4 regions of the Mesorhizobium sp. M0698 genome follow, and region 1 is predicted to be linked to each of the others. Evidence: predicted binding sites of a transcription regulator. Region 1 holds the regulator's gene; each other region holds the start of a gene.
What was found. Region 1 encodes LexA, which represses DNA repair genes until DNA is damaged. Its sites were predicted from a motif close to TGTTCNNNNTGTGTTCNG; they were not measured.
Positions count from the first base shown of each region.

Region 1 (4,282 bases):
GGCGCAAATCATGCACCCCCGAGATCGACACCACGTGACGAACGCGCCGGACGACTTCGGGCGCCAGCGGCGTCGTCGCCGTAACCATCCGGCTAACAAGATGGCCGCCGGCCGAGTGCCCGGTCAGCATCAGCGGCCCTGGGACCATCGCCGCCGCCTTGCCGATCGCCGCGCCGACTTCCTTGACGATGCCGCCAATGCGTATCTGCGGACAGAGCGTGTAGGACGGCATCGCCACCGCATAGCCGCGATCAACAGGGCCAGCGGCAAGATGCGACCAGAAATTCTTGTCGAATTCCATCCAGTAGCCGCCATGAACGAACACCACGAGTCCCTTGGGCTTGATGGCCGGCAGGAAAAGATCGAGCCGGTTGCGTGGGTTGTCGCCATAGGCCATGTCGAGCCGCGCCCTGCCCTCGGTCGAAAGCACGTCGCGGAAAACCCGCGCGGGCTCGATCCAGGCCGCCGGCCAGCGATCGCTGCCGGCTATGTTGGCGCCGTTGGCATAGGCGTTGTCCCAATCGGCAATGTGACGTTCGAACACCCTGCGCCCTCCCTGGCAATATGGCCTTGCAACGTAGCCGTGAGCATCGCGCGGCACGTCGTCGCCAGCCTCACGATTCCAGCTCTCGCATCAATCTCAAGTGACAGCTGCTTTGATGGCGAAGCGCGCATCCTTCCACGCACCGGTGCGCAGGATATCCTCAAGCACTTTGACGGCCTGCCAGACATCGGCATAGCCGACATAGAGCGGGGTGAAGCCGAAGCGCATGGTCGATGGCGCGCGAAAATCGCCGATCACGCCACGTTCGATCAGCGCGCGCATGACCTGGTAGCCATGCTCATGCATGAATGAAATCTGGCTGCCGCGTTTTTCCCCATCGCGCGTGCTTTCGAGCGTGAGCCCGTAAGTGCCGCACTTTGCCTCGACAAGCTCGATGAACAGATCCGCCAGCGCGATGCTCTTCTTGCGCACCGCCGTCATGTCGACATCGTTCCAGATGTCGAGCGCGCCCTTCAGCGTGCGCATCGACAGGACCGGCTGGGTGCCGCACAGAAACCGGCGGATGCCGGTGCCGGCCGCATAGCCTGGCTCGAAGGCGAAGGGCCGTGCATGGCCCCACCAGCCGGTGAGCGGCTGCTGGATGTAGGAAAGATGCCGCTCAGCCGCATAGATGAAGGCAGGCGCGCCCGGGCCGCCATTCAGATATTTGTAGGTGCAGCCAACGGCAAAATCGGCGTTTGCCTTGTCGAGCTCGACTGGCATCGCGCCAGCGGTGTGGCAGAGATCCCAGACGATCATCGCCCCGGCTTCCTGAGCCCTGCGCGTCAGCGCCGGCATGTCGCGCAGTTCGCCCGACTTATAGTTGACGTGGTTGACCAGCACCACGGCGGTGCGTTCGTCGATCAGCTCTTCGATGGTCGGCGCGTCGACCCCCGAGAGGCGCAGCAGCGTATCTTTTCGCGTCGAAACCACACCCTCAGCCATGTAGAGGTCCGTCGGAAAACTATCGCCCTCGGCGACGATGACCTGCCGCTCCGGTCGCATGGCCATGGCGGCGTGCAGCAGCTTGTAGATGTTGACCGATGTCGTGTCGCAGACCACCGTCTGGCCGGCCGCGGCACCGATCAGGCGCCCGAGCTGGTCGCCAAGTTCAAGCGGCATGTTGAACCAGCCGGCCGTGTTCCATGCGCGGATGAGATCATGCGACCATTCTTCGGTCGCGGCCTTGTGCAGTTCATCGAAAGCGGCACGTGAAGCAGCTCCTAGCGAATTGCCGTCGAGATAGATCACTCCTTGCGGCAACACAAAGCGGTCGCGCATCGCGCGCAACGGATCCGCGGCATCCATCGCCTTTATGGCCACGAGATCGGGAATTCCTGTCATGATTTGTCTGCTCCCCCAAGATCCAACGCAACGCCGGACACGCATCGACTGTTCTTCCATTACCTGGTTGCGCGCAGCAAGGCTCCACCGGCGAGAAGCAGCCTGACCAGGCGGTGGAAACCGGGACTTAACCCGAGGTTGGCGTTTTGAATTCGTTTCGTTCACGGTGCATTGACCAGACCGCACAGTCGATACGGGTTCAATTCCGTGCCTTTTGCCGACCGACGGCCGATGTCAGTGCTGCCTTCTGGGAAGCCAGAAGGCGCAAACGAAAGCAGAATCAAGGGGATGACGCTCGCGACGGTGAAAATGCGGCATTCCGGTAGGGGCGTGGTTTGTTTCCCAAGCCTTAACGCATTCATTAAACTTTAAACAGTTGCGGAACACAACTGGAACAGATAGTGTTTGTTCTGGGTTTGTTTTTCTGATTCTGTTGGGGGTCGCTATGCTGACACGCAAACAACACGAACTGCTTATGTTCATCCACGAAAGGTTGAAGGAAAGCGGTATTCCGCCCTCCTTCGACGAGATGAAGGAGGCGCTCGACCTGGCTTCCAAATCGGGAATCCATCGGCTGATTACGGCGCTGGAGGAGCGCGGCTTCATTCGCCGTTTGCCCAACCGGGCCCGTGCGCTGGAGGTGCTGCGCCTGCCTGACTCGATCGCCCCCGGCCTCAATGCGGCACGCAAGTTCTCGCCGAGTGTCATCCAGGGTAGTCTTGGGCAAGGCGCCCCTCGGCAGGGCAAGCCGACATCGTCGCGCGTCCCTGCAGCCGGCAATGACGACGATGTCGTCGCCGCCGTTTCGATCCCGGTGATGGGCCGCATCGCCGCCGGTGTGCCGATCGATGCCATCCAGCACCAGACGCATTCGATTTCGGTGCCGCCGGATATGATCATGGGCGGCGAGCATTATGCGCTCGAGGTCAAAGGCGATTCGATGATCGAGGCCGGCATTTTCGACGGCGACACGGTGATCATCCGCAATGCCGATACGGCGAGCCCCGGTGAGATCGTGGTGGCACTGGTCGACGAGGAGGAAGCGACGCTGAAGCGGTTCCGCCGCAAGGGCGCCTCGATCGCCCTGGAAGCCGCCAATCCGGCCTACGAGACGCGCATCTTCGGACCAGACAGGGTCAAGGTGCAGGGCAAGCTCGTCGGACTGATCCGCCGCTACTGAGCTCCGCCCTTGGCGCCGGCTTTGGGGTTGTCGGCCCTGCGGTATGGCGGCAGGCCCCGTGCCGCGCGTGAAAATTTCCGCTGCACGTGCCAGGGCCGGTATGATTTTTCGACCGCGAAACGGATTTCGGCGCGCGTTGCCGCTTGTGGATCGAAGTAGACGGCGGCACTTCCCGCGCGCGCCAGTTGCCGTTTGGTGACGACGAGGACCAGCCGGTCGTAGTAGCAGGGGTTATGGGCGGTGGCGTCGTCGATGACGATCAAGCTGGCAAAGGCGCAGGCTGGCCGCGCAGTATCGCGGTCCTTGGCTTGCGCGATGATCGCGCCGGATGGATGCCTGGCAAGGCAGAGGCCGTCCGTGCAAATGAACGGCATGCCCGGCGGTAGGTCGGCCGGATCGGCAATGTCGAATTGCGGGTCGTTCTTTCCAGGTGTTTCCGGCGCGACGATAGCCTCTGATGTGAGCGCGCGTTTCCAATTGTCGATGGCGAACTCATTCGGGCGTGCCCGGTTGACCGCGAGTTCACCGCTGCCGATCGGCAGCGCCACCAGCCGTGCGTCCTCCGAGACCAATACGTCGGGTATGCGTGTCTGCGTTGTCGTCAGCAAGCCGGCGAGCGCAAAAGGAAGTGCCGCCAGCCGCAGCCACGTCGTCGCCATGCTGGCAATGACGAGGGCGATCGTCACCAGAAGGACGGATCTCAGCGAAATCAGCCCGACCGCATCGATCGGCGAGCGCTCCGAGATCCACCCGGACAGGGCGATCATCGCCGTCAGCCCCTTGCCCATGACATAGAGGAAAGGGCCATCCGCACCGAACGGCATCGCCAGCGCGCTGAGAACGGCGAAGGGCATGACGACCAGTGAGACGATGGGCATGATGGCCAGATTGGCGAACAGGCTGAGCGGCGCCACGCGCTGGAAATGCCATATGGCGAAAAGCGCCGTGGCGCTCCCTGCAATGATCGATGTCATCGCCAGACCGCACATGCCCAGCAGGACCTTTCGAGTGGCAAAGCGTAGCGGCGACCGCCGCGGCGGCGGCGTGGTGGCCCTGCCGGCGCGGTAATCGGACCAGCCTGCATAGGCGCCGACAAGGGCCGCCGTCGCGGCGAAGGACATCTGGAAACTCGGACCGACCACCTCGTGCGGCGACACCAGGATGACCGCGATGGCCGAGATCGCCAGGTTGCGCATGGTGAGCGCGGCCCGGTC
Region 1 covers NZ_JAMYPQ010000011.1:169,630-173,911, forward strand. Annotated here, with positions in the region: gene NKI16_RS21845 (hormone-sensitive lipase) at 1-544, opposite strand, end outside; gene kynU (kynureninase) at 641-1,888, opposite strand; gene lexA (transcriptional repressor LexA) at 2,334-3,068, shown strand; gene NKI16_RS21860 (ComEC/Rec2 family competence protein) at 3,062-4,282, opposite strand, start outside.

Region 2 (4,282 bases), on a different contig from region 1:
AGGTCGGCCTGCTGCATGTCGAAGGCGGCGGCGGTCAGCACCGAAAGGCGCACGAGATCGAAGCCATAGCCGGCGTCGATATCCTGTTCGAGCGCGGCAAGCCTTTCGTGGAACAATTTCTGGATCAGCCGCGGCTCGCGCAGAGGCCGCGAGGTGCCGACGGCGATGCGGCTGACGCCGCCATCGACGCGGAAAAGCAGCAGCGCCAGCCGCCTTGCGCCCTCGCCGCGACGCTCGAGGTCGCTCTTCAAGGTGGTCGCCAGCATGCCGGTCAGCCGCTCGATGTCCTCGGTCAGCATGATCGGCTCGGCAAGGTGACGCTCGACCGAAAGCGGTGCCACCGGCAGGCGCGGCGACACGGCCTCCTCGAGGCGGCCAAGCGCCTGGTCGAGACGCAAGAGCAGCGATGCGCCGAAGCGGCGGGCCAGCGGCGCGCGCGGTGCCGCCATGACGGCGCCCGCCGTGCGCAGGCCGACGCTTTCGAGGCTGGCGCGTACCTCCGGGTCGATGCGCAGCGCCGCCAGCGGCAAGGGCGCGAGAAGCGCTTCCTCCTCACCATCGGGCACGATGCGGTCGCCAGCAAACCGCGCCGCCGCCCAGGCAGCACCAGGCGTGGCGGCAAGCCCGGCGCGGACATCGAAGCCCTGATGGAAAAAACGCGACAGGATATCGTCCAGCATCGAGCGTTCGCCGCCGAAAAGATGGGTGCAGCCGGTGACGTCGAGATAGAGGCCGTCGGTCCCGTCAAGCGCCACCAGCGGGGTATAGCGGTCGCACCAGTCGGCGAGGCCTTCGAGCAGGCGCCGGTCGGCCTCCGGATCGGCCTCCACGATGTCGATCGAGGGATGCATGGCGCGTGCGTCGGCTATGCCCATGCCGCGCTTCAGATTAAGCGCCTCGGCCCGCTCGTCGAGGGCGGCGATGCGCTGGGCGTTCCGGTCGCGGTGACTGATCACCAGCGGCAGGTGATCCGACGGCCGGGAACGCCAGGACCGCCCCAGACGCTGCCGCAGGATCCTCTCGGCGGCGAGATGCGGAAACCACAGGGATAGGAGTCTTTGGCCGTTCTGGGGCCCATTCCTGAGACCTTCCTTGCTCGCCCCGTCTTTCTTCGAATATGCGTTCATCGGGGTTCCACTCCAGTGTGAATTTTCCGGGCAAGGCCGTGCGGCTCTTGCCGATGGCGACGGTGAAGGCGGGTCGGCCGATCGAGCCGGCGAGCGGCCCGGCAAGCGTCTTACGCGTTGCCGCCGGTGCCGCCGACAGGATGAGGCGGACGGGCGCTGCCGTCGGTTCGGGCTCGCCGGCCTGGCGCAGCAGGAACAGCGGCCGGCCCGCACTCTGCGCGCGGGCGTGCAGCCGCCGCGTCGCGGTGAGGTCAAGCCGCTGCGGGCTGCCGCGGATTTCGAGGATGACGGCGGCCAGCGCCGTCATCCGGGCAGCCGCCTCGGCGATCCACAGCGCATCGAGCAGCCTTGGCGCCTCGGAAAACAGCAATTGCTCCGGCTCGATGCCGAAGAAGGCGTGAAGCCCCCTGGCATAGGGAAAGCCGGCCTCGCGGAAAACCTCGGATGTGCCGATCCACAGCACCGGCAATCGCGGCCCCTGGCTGAGGATCAGGCTGACGAGCGACAAGGCAAAACCGGCAACGGCCCCGGCATCGCGGGTCGCGGCGCCATGAAACTCGCTCACCGCCGCCTTCGGCAGGCCGCCGCTCAGCGCAGCATCGAGGCGCTCGGCGCCGGTGCGCAAAAACGCATCGGGCGGCGCCATGGCGAGGCCGCGCCGGACAATGGTCAGATTCCGAGCGGGTGTCGGATGCCGAGAGGGTGTCAGACTCTGACGAGAGACATCCGCGTCAAACGACGAACTGGCCGGCGCCTCCAGGCGCTCGGGCAAGGTCCCTTCGATCTTCGCGATCTGGCGGCGCAGGGCAAAAACAGTCTCCCGCGCCACGGCGCTTGTCGCCATGACGGTCAGCTTCCACTCACAATTGTTCCTGTTATGTTCCCTAGAATTCCAGAGGCCGGCCAAAGAGTCAAGCGGAGTCATGGGGAATTTATTCCTGTAGTGGGGGCGTGACACGGTCACCCCAGCCCGACCATTTGCCGAGTCCGGCCCGAAAGCCTATATGCCGGGATCAAAGGACAAAGCATGGCTCGCATCTACCAAACACGCATCTGGCACGACCAGCTTTCGCCAACGATGGAGGAAATCGAGCTCCTGGCGCTGGAGGCCTATGCCCATCTGCCGGAGGACTTTCGCAAGTTGACCGGCGAGATCGTCATTCAGATCGCCGAATTCCCGACCGACGAGATCATGGACGACCTTTCGCTGGAAACGCCCTTCGACCTGCTCGGCCTGTTCGAGGGGCGCGGCATCGCCGAGCGCTGGAACCCGCAGACCGGCGAGGGGCCGAACCGCATCACGCTCTATCGCCGCGCCATCCTCGACTACTGGGCCGAGAACGAGGAAACGCTGGGCGACATCGTCACCCATGTGCTGATCCACGAGATCGGCCACCATTTCGGCCTGTCGGACGACGATATGGAGCGGATCGAGGAAGCGGCTGAATAGCACTCAGATGACAGAAGCAGAATTTGCCGATCTGATCGATTGCAATTGGCCGTATCACGACATTTCACTGAGCCGGGAACTGATCGAATCCGCAGTGAGGATTTCGCCGAATGCCGCGTTCTTAGCACTTAGCGAGCTTTGCCATCTGCCCGCAAGTGCTGCCGTCGAGCCCGCCATTCTCCTAGCTCTGGTCGACTTTTGGCTATCCGAAGTCGACCACCCGGTGGCATCTCTGACTGCAGAATGCGCGATCTCCTTGATCGAACGCAAGCGACTGCCGGTTCCCGAGATACTTACGAAGATGGGTTACGCCTCCGGTTATCCCGGCCTCCTTGCAGCGCTATCGATACTCTATTTCAGCTGCGATGACGTCGACGGGCTCGCAGACGCGCGGCTCAACGAAATCAGAGCCGTCTGGGAAAGGCTGCCGTAGCCGGTAGCACCTACCAATCGCTGAGCTTGGTGTCGGGGCCGTATTCCTGGCCCTCGATGTCCTTCACCACGGCCTGGCCGCAGCGCATGGTCTTGGCCTCCTTGTCATAGGCATAGGTCGGCGAGCCGAACAGGTGCCAGCCCTTGTTCAGCGCCGCCGTCACCTTGTGGCAGAAGCTGGCATCGTCCGGGCCGGACAGAAAGCGGTAGAGTTTCATTCTTCAATCCTGTCGTCAGTTACGTTAGTCATGCGCGAACAGCGGCGGCCTTCGCCAGCAGTTTTTCGGCCTGCGCCAGATGCAGCCGCTCGACCATCTTGCCGTTCAGCGCAACTACCGCCCTACCGGTATTTTCGGCGAACGCGAAGGCATCCTTGACCGCGCGCGCCTCGGCTATTGCTTCGGGCGACGGTGCAAAGGCGCGGTTCGCGGCTTCGATCTGAGCTGGATGGATCAGCGACTTGCCGTCAAAACCCATGGCGGCCGCTTCCGTGCACTCGCGCGCAAACCCGTCCATATCGCGAAAATCATTGAAGACGCCATCGAGCAGGTCGAGGCCGCCGGCGCGCGCGGCGAGCACCATCTGCATCAGCCATGGAACGAGATAGCGCCGGTCGGGCATGGCGAGAATTCCGGTGTCCTTGACCAGGTCATTCGTTCCGGCAGCGAAACACACCAGTCGAGAGGCCGGATCGCGGCCGAGCTCGGCAATCGGCCCAATGTTGAGCAGCGCCTTGGGCGTCTCGATCATCGCCCATAGCTTGACTTCGTCGGCGATAAAATTGTCGTCGAGCACGTCGCCGGCCTCGAGAATGTCGCGCGGCGTGTCGACCTTGGGCAGCAGGATGGCGTCGGGCGAGCATTTTGCCGCGGCCAGCAGGTCGGCGCCGCCCCACTCGCTCGACAGCGCGTTGATGCGCACGACCATCTCGCAGCGCCGGTTGGAATGGCCGGCGAAAATCGCCGCCAGTTTTTCGCGCGCGGAAAGTTTATCGGCCGGGGCGACGGCGTCCTCGAGATCGATGACGACGGTATCGCAGGCCAGCGATTGGATCTTGGCCAGCGCCTTGTCGTTCGAAGCCGGGACGTAAAGCACCGAGCGGCGCGGGCGGTAGCTTTCGGTGGTCATCTTCGATCTATGCCGCCTGCAGCTAGCCGAGGCAAGCCGTGCATAAAAACTGCACGCAATTTCGGAAAATCTCCTCGTCTCCGCCCCGCTTGCCACCCGACCGGATGCGACAAGGGCGGCATGCAAGAGCAAAAGAACTCCCGTT
Region 2 covers NZ_JAMYPQ010000006.1:155,418-159,699, forward strand. Annotated here, with positions in the region: gene NKI16_RS15645 (DUF6504 family protein) at 1-956, opposite strand, end outside; gene NKI16_RS15650 (ImuA family protein) at 889-1,971, opposite strand; gene NKI16_RS15655 (metallopeptidase family protein) at 2,155-2,577, shown strand; gene NKI16_RS15660 (hypothetical protein) at 2,585-3,010, shown strand; gene NKI16_RS15665 (DUF1737 domain-containing protein) at 3,021-3,227, opposite strand; gene NKI16_RS15670 (HpcH/HpaI aldolase/citrate lyase family protein) at 3,256-4,137, opposite strand.
Region 2: the regulator LexA is predicted to act here: its motif matches at 1,995-2,012, upstream of NKI16_RS15650 (ImuA family protein).

Region 3 (4,282 bases), on a different contig from region 1:
TCTCGAAGAAGGTCAGGTGGCGCGCGGTGTAGCCGACATTGTCGAGGTCGTTGTGCTTGCCGCCGGCGCGAACACTCTTCTGGGCGGTCGTGGCGCGCGAATAGGGCCGCTTCTCCAGACCGGTGAAAACGTTCTTGAACTGCACCATGCCGGCATTGGTGAACATCAGCGTCGGGTCGTTGCGCGGCACCAGCGGGCTTGACGCGACGACCTCGTGACCTTCCTTGCGAAAATAGTCGAGAAATGCCGACCGGATCTCGTTGACGCCACTCATGAATACTGCCTTTTCGAGAGAACCGCCGGCTGCCGGCGGAAAATAGACATGGCCTTTTAGCGGTCGCACCGCAGCCTGTCCAGAAACACCAAATGGGCACAAATCCCGGCGTTCACCAGCGCCTTGAAATGCGTCTGCCTCGCCGTCAAACGCGAACCGCCGGCCCTGGGCCGGCGGTTCGAAACGCATCGATTACGCAAACTCAAAATCAAAACATCAAATCGAAACCTGGCTGAGGCTCAGCGAGGCGTCGCTTGCCCTACATCACCCCAGCGTCGTCCTCGAAACCGTCGTCGCTGCTTTCGGAGCCGCCGTTCTCAAGGAATTTCTCAGCGATCAGCCCGGCATTCTGCCGTAGCGCCAGCTCGATCTCGCGCGCCGTGTCGGGATTGTCGCGCAGGAACAGTTTTGCGTTTTCGCGGCCCTGGCCAAGACGCTGCGAATTGTAGGAGAACCAGGCGCCCGACTTTTCGACCACGCCCGCCTTGACGCCGAGATCGACCAGTTCGCCGGTCTTGGAGACGCCCTCGCCATACATGATGTCGAACTCGACCACCTTGAAGGGCGGCGCCAGCTTGTTCTTGACGACCTTGACGCGGGTCTGGTTGCCGACGACCTCGTCGCGATCCTTGACCGAGCCGATGCGGCGGATGTCGAGGCGGACCGAGGCATAGAATTTCAACGCATTGCCGCCGGTCGTCGTCTCGGGCGAACCGAACATGACGCCGATCTTCATGCGGATCTGGTTGATGAAGATGACCATGGTGTTGGAGCGCGAGATCGAGGCGGTGAGCTTGCGCAGTGCCTGGCTCATCAGGCGGGCCTGCAGGCCGGGCAGCGAATCGCCCATCTCGCCTTCGATTTCCGCCCGCGGCGTCAACGCCGCCACCGAATCGACCACCAGCACGTCGATGGCGCCGGAGCGCACCAGCGTGTCGCAGATCTCCAGCGCCTGCTCGCCGGTATCGGGCTGCGAGATCAGCAGGTTTTCGAGATCGACGCCGAGCTTGCGGGCATAGACCGGGTCGAGCGCGTGCTCGGCATCGACGAAGGCGCAGATGCCGCCCTTCTTCTGGGCTTCGGCCACCGTGTGCAGCGCCAGCGTCGTCTTGCCCGAGCTTTCCGGTCCGTAGATCTCGACGATGCGGCCGCGCGGCAGGCCGCCGACGCCAAGCGCGATGTCCAGCCCAAGCGAGCCGGTCGGCACCGTTTCGATCTCGACGACCTGCTCGTTCGCGCCGAGCCGCATGATCGAGCCCTTGCCGAAGGCACGCTCGATTTGCGACAGCGCCGCATCCAGAGCCTTTGATTTGTCCACCGCTTTGTCCTCTACAAGCCGCAAAGAATTCTGAGCCATGATACATCACCCCGTGGTCGTCAATGGAGGCCGGACAATCCCGCAATCCTTAAAAGAATGTACCTCATTTGTTCTCATTTGTCAATGAGCACCAAGGGTTTGAAAAATAACGGATATCCATATTTGTTCTATTTTTGTTTCGCAATTATTGCTTCCGATGTGTCTCGCCTCGCATGCGGCGCCGTTGCCGTCACCAACCGAATCGGACCCGCGATTGCAGGGTTCCGCCCGGCGACCTAGTCTCCCCCGGGCAACAGCTAAAGGGCATTTTGACGGCATGATCAAATCCCCGACGATCCTGGCCGTGGGCGGCGCCTATATCGAGCGGCGCGGCCGGATTGCCGGCGCCTTCGTGCCGGCCGCTTCCAACCCGGGCACGATGCGCGAACATGTCGGCGGCGCCGTCTTCAACGCCTTGCGCTGTGCCGTGCGCCGCGGCGTCTCGGCCTCGCTGCTTTCGGTGCGCGGCGGCGATGCCCTTGGCGACACGGTTTTACGCGCCGTCACCGAGGCCGGCATTGCCGACCTGTCGGCGGTGTTCCTCGACCGAGCAACGCCAAGCCATACGATGCTGATCGACAGCGACGGCGGGCTGATCGCCGGCCTTGCCGACATGGTGCTCTACGAGCTGGCGCTTCCCAAGCAGATCCGCCGTGCCAAGGTGCGGGAAGCGATCGGTTCGGCCGACGCGGTGCTGTGCGACGCCAACCTGCCGTCGACCGCGCTGGAGCGGCTGGCGGCACTCGCCGCCGGCAAGCCGGTGTTTGCGCTTGCGGTCTCGCCCAACAAAGCGGCGCGTTTGACGCCGGTGCTCGACCGTCTGGCGCTGGCCTTCATGAACCGGCACGAGGCCGGCGTGCTCGCCGGCGTCCAAATCGATCAAGGCATCGTCGACGGCCTGAGACGCGCCGGGCTGAAAAGCGGCGTGATCACCGCCGGCGACGAACCAGTGCTCGGTTTCGACGAATTGAGCGCGTTCTCGATCTCGCCACCGCCGCTACAAAAGCGGACCGATGCTGCCGGCGCCGGCGACGCATTGGCAGGCGCGACGATCGCCGCCCTGCTGCGCGGCCTGACGCTGCGCGCAGCGCTGCGCGAAGGCGTTGCCGCCGCGATGCTCGCCGTCGAGCGCGCCGCCTTCACCAGCGCCAGCTTTGCCGAGGCGCTGGCGCTCGTGCCCGAAGCGCGGGACCCGGCGTGAAGTGCGGCCCGGAATTGCCGAAGCATGACGCAGCCTATTTGCCGGCGCGCCGTCCTGCCTCGTAGGCGCGGCGTGCCCAGATCGCCATCTCGTCGGGATCGTCGAAGGCGCTGTCGGGAACGCTCCAATAGGGCATCGACACGAGCTTGCCGTGGCGCGAGCCGGTATAGGTCCATTGCCGGCAGCCGGCCGCTTCGAAATCCGGGGCGCTTTCGGCGTCGGCCTTCAGCATCAATTCGCCACGGATGACGATGGCGACGATGACGCCGTCGAAATAGATGCCCTTGCCGCCGAACAGCTTGCGGATGCTGACCGGGCCGAGGCCTTCGAAAAGCTCTTCTATGCGCTCGTTGTCCATGCGGCGATCATGTCACCCGGATTTCCCCTTGTCATCGACGCAACCGGCACCATCCTGACAAGTTCGGAATCAATTTCGTCGGAGTTTTTCATGCCGCTTCTGCTCAAAGGGTCCTGCCGGTGCAATGCCGTGCGTTTCGAGGTGGAAAGCCACACGCCGGTGCCGTTCATGCTGTGCTACTGCTCGATCTGCCGCAAGCAGCAGGGCGGCGGCGGTTTTGCCATCAATCTCGGCGCCGATTACGAAACGCTGAAAATCCAGGGCAAGCGCCATCTCGGCGTCTACCGCGCCGAGATCGAGGACGACGAGCACCCGCAACGCGAGACCTCGACGGGCGAGCGGAACTTCTGCACGAAATGCGGGACGGCACTCTGGCTCTACGATCCGACCTGGCCGGAGCTGGTGCATCCGTTTGCCTCGGCGATCGACACAGACCTGCCGAAACCGCCGGAGAAGGTGCATCTGATGCTGAAATACAAGGCGAACTGGGTCGAGCCCGACATCGGCAAGGGTGACAAGGTGTTCGACGTCTACCCGGAGGAGTCGATCGCAGACTGGCACAAGCGAACGGGGATGTGGGTGGATTAGCTTCGGCAGTCCCCCTCATCCGGCCCTTCGGGCCACCTTCTCCCCGCTGGGGAGAAGAGACTGGCTCAACCGTTCGCGACCTCTTCTCCCCTCGGGGAGAAGGTGGCCGCGAAGCGGCCGGATGAGGGGGTCTCGCGAAATCCTACTAAGGAAAAGAAAATTCTCAGGCCGAAGCGCGTGCTTCGGCCAGTGCCTTCAGATCAGCCGGCTTCAATTCGACCGATTCGCCGCAGCCGCAGGCCGAGCTCTGGTTCGGATTGCGGAAGGTGAATCCGGTGCGCAGCGTCGTCTGCTCGAAATCCATCTCGGTGCCGAACAGGAAAAGGGCCGCCTCCGGCGCGACATAGACATGGGCGCCGTCACGCTCGATATGGTCGTCCTTGGTATTGGGTTCGGTCACCAGATCGACCGTATATTCCATGCCGGCGCAGCCGCCCTTCTTGATGCCAAGGCGAATGCCATGCGCATTCTCACGGGTCGCAACGATCTCGCGAACCCGGTCGG
Region 3 covers NZ_JAMYPQ010000013.1:15,239-19,520, reverse strand. Annotated here, with positions in the region: gene alaS (alanine--tRNA ligase) at 1-274, opposite strand, end outside; gene recA (recombinase RecA) at 534-1,631, opposite strand; gene NKI16_RS22920 (PfkB family carbohydrate kinase) at 1,909-2,832, shown strand; gene NKI16_RS22915 (TfoX/Sxy family protein) at 2,867-3,190, opposite strand; gene NKI16_RS22910 (GFA family protein) at 3,281-3,778, shown strand; gene sufA (Fe-S cluster assembly scaffold SufA) at 3,942-4,282, opposite strand, start outside.
Region 3: the regulator LexA is predicted to act here: its motif matches at 1,756-1,773, upstream of recA (recombinase RecA).

Region 4 (4,282 bases), on a different contig from region 1:
AAAACACGGCTTGCCAAACCGATAAGTATTGACTTATGCTTTCGGCATGATCGAAGCAGACATTTTTCGGGCACTAGCGGATCCAACGCGTCGCGCCGTCTATGAGCGGCTCGCCGACGGCGAGATGACGGTGTCGGAACTGCGCACTGGCATACCGGTATCGCAGCCGGCGGTATCGCAACATCTCGCAGTGCTGCGCGGCGCCGGCCTCGTGGTCGAGCGCCGGGCCGGTCGCAACGCCTATTACCGCATCGATCCGAAGGGGCTTGCGCCACTGCTCGGCTGGATCGAACGCTACCGTGCGTTCTGGCCAGAGCGCATCGAAAGGCTCAAGACGGTTTTGAAGGACATGGACCAATGACCAGCCGAGGCAAAGAACGCGCCGAAATGGCCGCAGACAAGATCGAGTTCGAGTGCGAGCTGCCCGAGCCGCCGGAAAAGGTGTGGCGGGCGCTGACGGTGCCGGACCTGCTCGCGGCCTGGATGATGCCGAACGACATCAAGCCCGAAATCGGCAACCGCTTTGCCTTTAAAGCGCCGAATGCGCCGATCGAGTGCGAAATCCTCGACGCGGATCCCGGACGGCTGCTGCGCTATTCCTGGCGGGAGCGGCCGGCGCCCGGCGATACGCAGGTGCCGCCCGGCAGTCCCCTGGACAGCGCAATGAACGACAGCCCAGTGGACAGCATCGTCACCTTTACGCTCGACCGCACCGTTTCCGGCGGCACGCATCTGCGCATCGTCCATGATGGTTTTGCTCGGGCAGCAGTGCCGGAGATCGCGATGCCAGGCGCCGGTTGCCGGCTTTCCTTTGAAGCGCGCACTCCCAGGCACAAGCAGATCGCCGCAAACACCCCGCGCCTCTTCCTGCGCGCGGCCTGAACGACAACAGTCAACGGAGACAACCGATGAGCGGCCTTGCCAATCTGGTGCCGATGGTGATCGAGCAGTCGAGCCGCGGCGAACGTGCCTTCGACATATTTTCGCGGCTGCTGCGCGAGCGCATTATCTTCATCAACGGGGCGATCGACGACGGCACCTCGGCGCTGGTCTGCGCCCAGCTTCTGTCGTTGGAATCCGACAATCCCGACAAGGAGGTCTCGCTTTATATCAACTCGCCGGGCGGCGTGGTGACCAGCGGTTTCGCGATCTACGATACGATGCAGTATATCAGCTGCCCGGTCTCCACGGTTTGTATGGGCTTCGCCGCCTCGATGGCCTCGTTCCTTTTGATGGCCGGCACACCGGGGCGGCGCATCGCGCTACCCAACACCAGCATCGTGCTGCATCAGCCTCTCGGCGGTTTCCAGGGCCAAGCCTCCGATATCCAGCGCCATGCCGAGGGCATCCTTCGCACCAAGCGGCGCATGACCGATCTTTACGCCCGCCATTGCGGCCGCACCTACGAAGAAGTGGAACGCACGCTCGACCGCGACTTTTTCATGACCGCGCAGGAGGCCAAGGATTGGGGCCTCGTCGACCATGTTTTCGACACTCGCAAGCAGGCCGCATGATCGAGCCGGGCCGGCGGACGGGACTGAGGCGATTGAGCGCCCGCAATTTCAGCGCCATCGGTCTGGTCTTGCCGCTATCGCGGCACTATAGTCCGGCGATGACCGCCAGCCGCTCATCCAGCCTGTTATGCCTTGCCATCGCTACCGTAGCCGGCACGAACATGCTGGTGGGTATGGCACTTGCCCAAGATAATTCGACGTCTTCGCAAAAGGGCGCCCTGCCCGGTGTGACCAGCGATTATCGCATCGCCGAGCCAGCGCCGCAGCCTGAGCCTGACGACGTGGCTCCAGGCAGCGGCAACGGCACCTTCAAGATTGGCGATACCGACGTTCGGATTTCCGGCAGCATCACCATCGATGTCGCTACCGGCGGGATCAGGCCCTCCAGCCGCTAAGTTCGCCTAGTGTGAACCACAAATATTGCGCTTCAAACGAACAGCCCCGCCATTGCTTTTGCAACTGACGGGGCTTCTTGGATCTGAAATCCAAATTGCCGGGAGTGTACTGCCGGCTTTTTATTTCGGATGCTTCGCGGCGTTCAGCCGACGATCCGACTAGCAGTCTCTGATTTTATGGGGATCAGCAGGTCCGTTTGGCGGGCAGCGAAAACGCCTGACCCTGGCCACTTATACCTGCCGCGGCTCCAGCGACACGTGGAGCCTCAAGGAACAATCCGGTGGAGTCATGCCTCTGCTCTCCTTCTGTTCGTTGCGACTGTCGTCGTCGAAGCGCTCATCGCATAACCCGCGGCGTCTCGCAGGCTAGCCCCAGGCCGCGAGGCCATCGAAAGACGGCCGGCTTCGTTGACGTCTGGAGTCTGCCCCCACGGTGCAGGGACGTCAACCTTGAATAGCCGATTACCGAAAAATGTGATCGCGAGACGTTTTGGGAAGCCGGCCCCACGGGCAGCTTTTGTCAGGAGCGTGTTCGGCCTTTGTTCTTTCCGCTTGCCCGTTCGCGCGAAAGGCGGTTAAACGCTTTGGTCGAGAGTTGTGGCGTCTCTCGAAAAGGCGGCGAAATTGCCTACATAGGGGGTGGTCGGGAAAACCCGCCCATCCCACGAATTCCAGATTCTGAGGCGGCGACCGGCGATGGCCGACCATAAATATCTCTCCATTCGCGGGGCACGCGAACACAATCTGAAGAATGTCGATCTCGATCTGCCGCGTGACAGCCTGATCGTCATGACCGGCCTGTCGGGGTCCGGCAAGTCGTCGCTTGCCTTCGACACCATCTATGCCGAGGGCCAGCGCCGCTATGTCGAGAGCCTTTCGGCCTATGCGCGGCAATTCCTCGAAATGATGCAGAAGCCGGACGTCGACCAGATCGACGGCCTGTCGCCGGCCATCTCCATCGAGCAGAAGACCACCTCGAAGAACCCGCGCTCGACGGTCGGCACCGTCACCGAGATCTACGATTATATGCGGCTTTTGTTCGCCCGCGTCGGCATCCCCTATTCGCCGGCCACCGGCCTGCCGATCGAGAGCCAGACGGTTTCGCAGATGGTCGACCGGGTGCTTGCGATCGAGGAAGGAACTCGGCTGTTCATCCTGGCGCCGATGGTGCGCGGCCGCAAAGGCGAGTACCGCAAGGAACTGCTTGAGCTGCAGAAGAAAGGTTTTCAGCGCGTCAAGGTCGACGGCGTCTTCTACGAGATCGCCGACGTGCCGGCGCTGGACAAGAAGTACAAGCATGACATCGACGTTGTCGTCGACCGCATCGTCGTGCGCGGCGATTTGGCGACGCGGCTCGCCGATTCCATCGAGACCGCGCTGAAGCTGGCCGACGGGCTGGCGGTGGCGGAATTTGCCGACAAGCCGCTCGACGCCAGCCAGACCGGCGAGGATTCGGTCAACAAATCGAAGAACGAGACGCATGAACGCATGCTGTTCTCGGAAAAGTTCGCCTGCCCGGTATCCGGCTTCACCATTCCCGAGATCGAGCCCAGGCTATTCTCCTTCAACAATCCGTTCGGCGCCTGCCCGACATGCGACGGGCTCGGCAGCCAACGCGCCATTGATGCCAGCCTGGTCGTGCCCGACGAGAATGTCTCGCTGCGCGCCGGCGCCGTCAGCCCTTGGGCGAAGTCGAGCTCGCCCTACTATGCGCAGACGCTGGAAGCGCTGGGCGTTGCCTATGGCTTCAAGCTCGGCGACAAGTTCAAGGATTTGAGCGAGGAGGCAAAGCAAGCCGTCCTGCACGGCACCGGCGAGCGCGAAATCACCTTCCATTACGATGACGGCCTGCGCTCCTACAAGACGACGAAAACCTTCGAGGGCGTCATCCCCAACCTCGAGCGCCGCTGGAAGGAAACGGAATCCGCCTGGATGCGCGAGGAGATCGAGCGCTTCATGTCGGCCACGCCCTGCCCGGCCTGCCGCGGCTATCGGCTGAAGCCCGAGGCGCTCGCGGTCAAGATCGCCGGCAAGCACATTGGCGAGGTCACCGAGCTGTCCATCCGCAAGGCCGACCAGTGGTTCACCGATCTGCCCGCTTCGCTCAACGACAAGCAGAACGAGATTGCGGTGCGCGTGCTCAAGGAAATCCGCGAGCGGCTGCGCTTCCTCAACGATGTCGGTCTCGACTATCTGACGCTGTCGCGCAACTCCGGCACGCTTTCAGGCGGTGAGAGCCAGCGCATCCGTCTTGCCTCGCAGATCGGCTCCGGCCTGACCGGCGTACTTTACGTGCTGGACGAGCCGTCGATCGGTCTGCACCAGCGCGACAATGCCCGCCTGCTCGACACGCTGAAGCATCTGCGCGACATC
Region 4 covers NZ_JAMYPQ010000001.1:861,035-865,316, reverse strand. Annotated here, with positions in the region: gene NKI16_RS04235 (ArsR/SmtB family transcription factor) at 47-361, shown strand; gene NKI16_RS04230 (SRPBCC family protein) at 358-882, shown strand; gene NKI16_RS04225 (ATP-dependent Clp protease proteolytic subunit) at 909-1,514, shown strand; gene NKI16_RS04220 (hypothetical protein) at 1,511-1,909, shown strand; gene uvrA (excinuclease ABC subunit UvrA) at 2,606-4,282, shown strand, end outside.
Region 4: the regulator LexA is predicted to act here: its motif matches at 2,439-2,456, upstream of uvrA (excinuclease ABC subunit UvrA).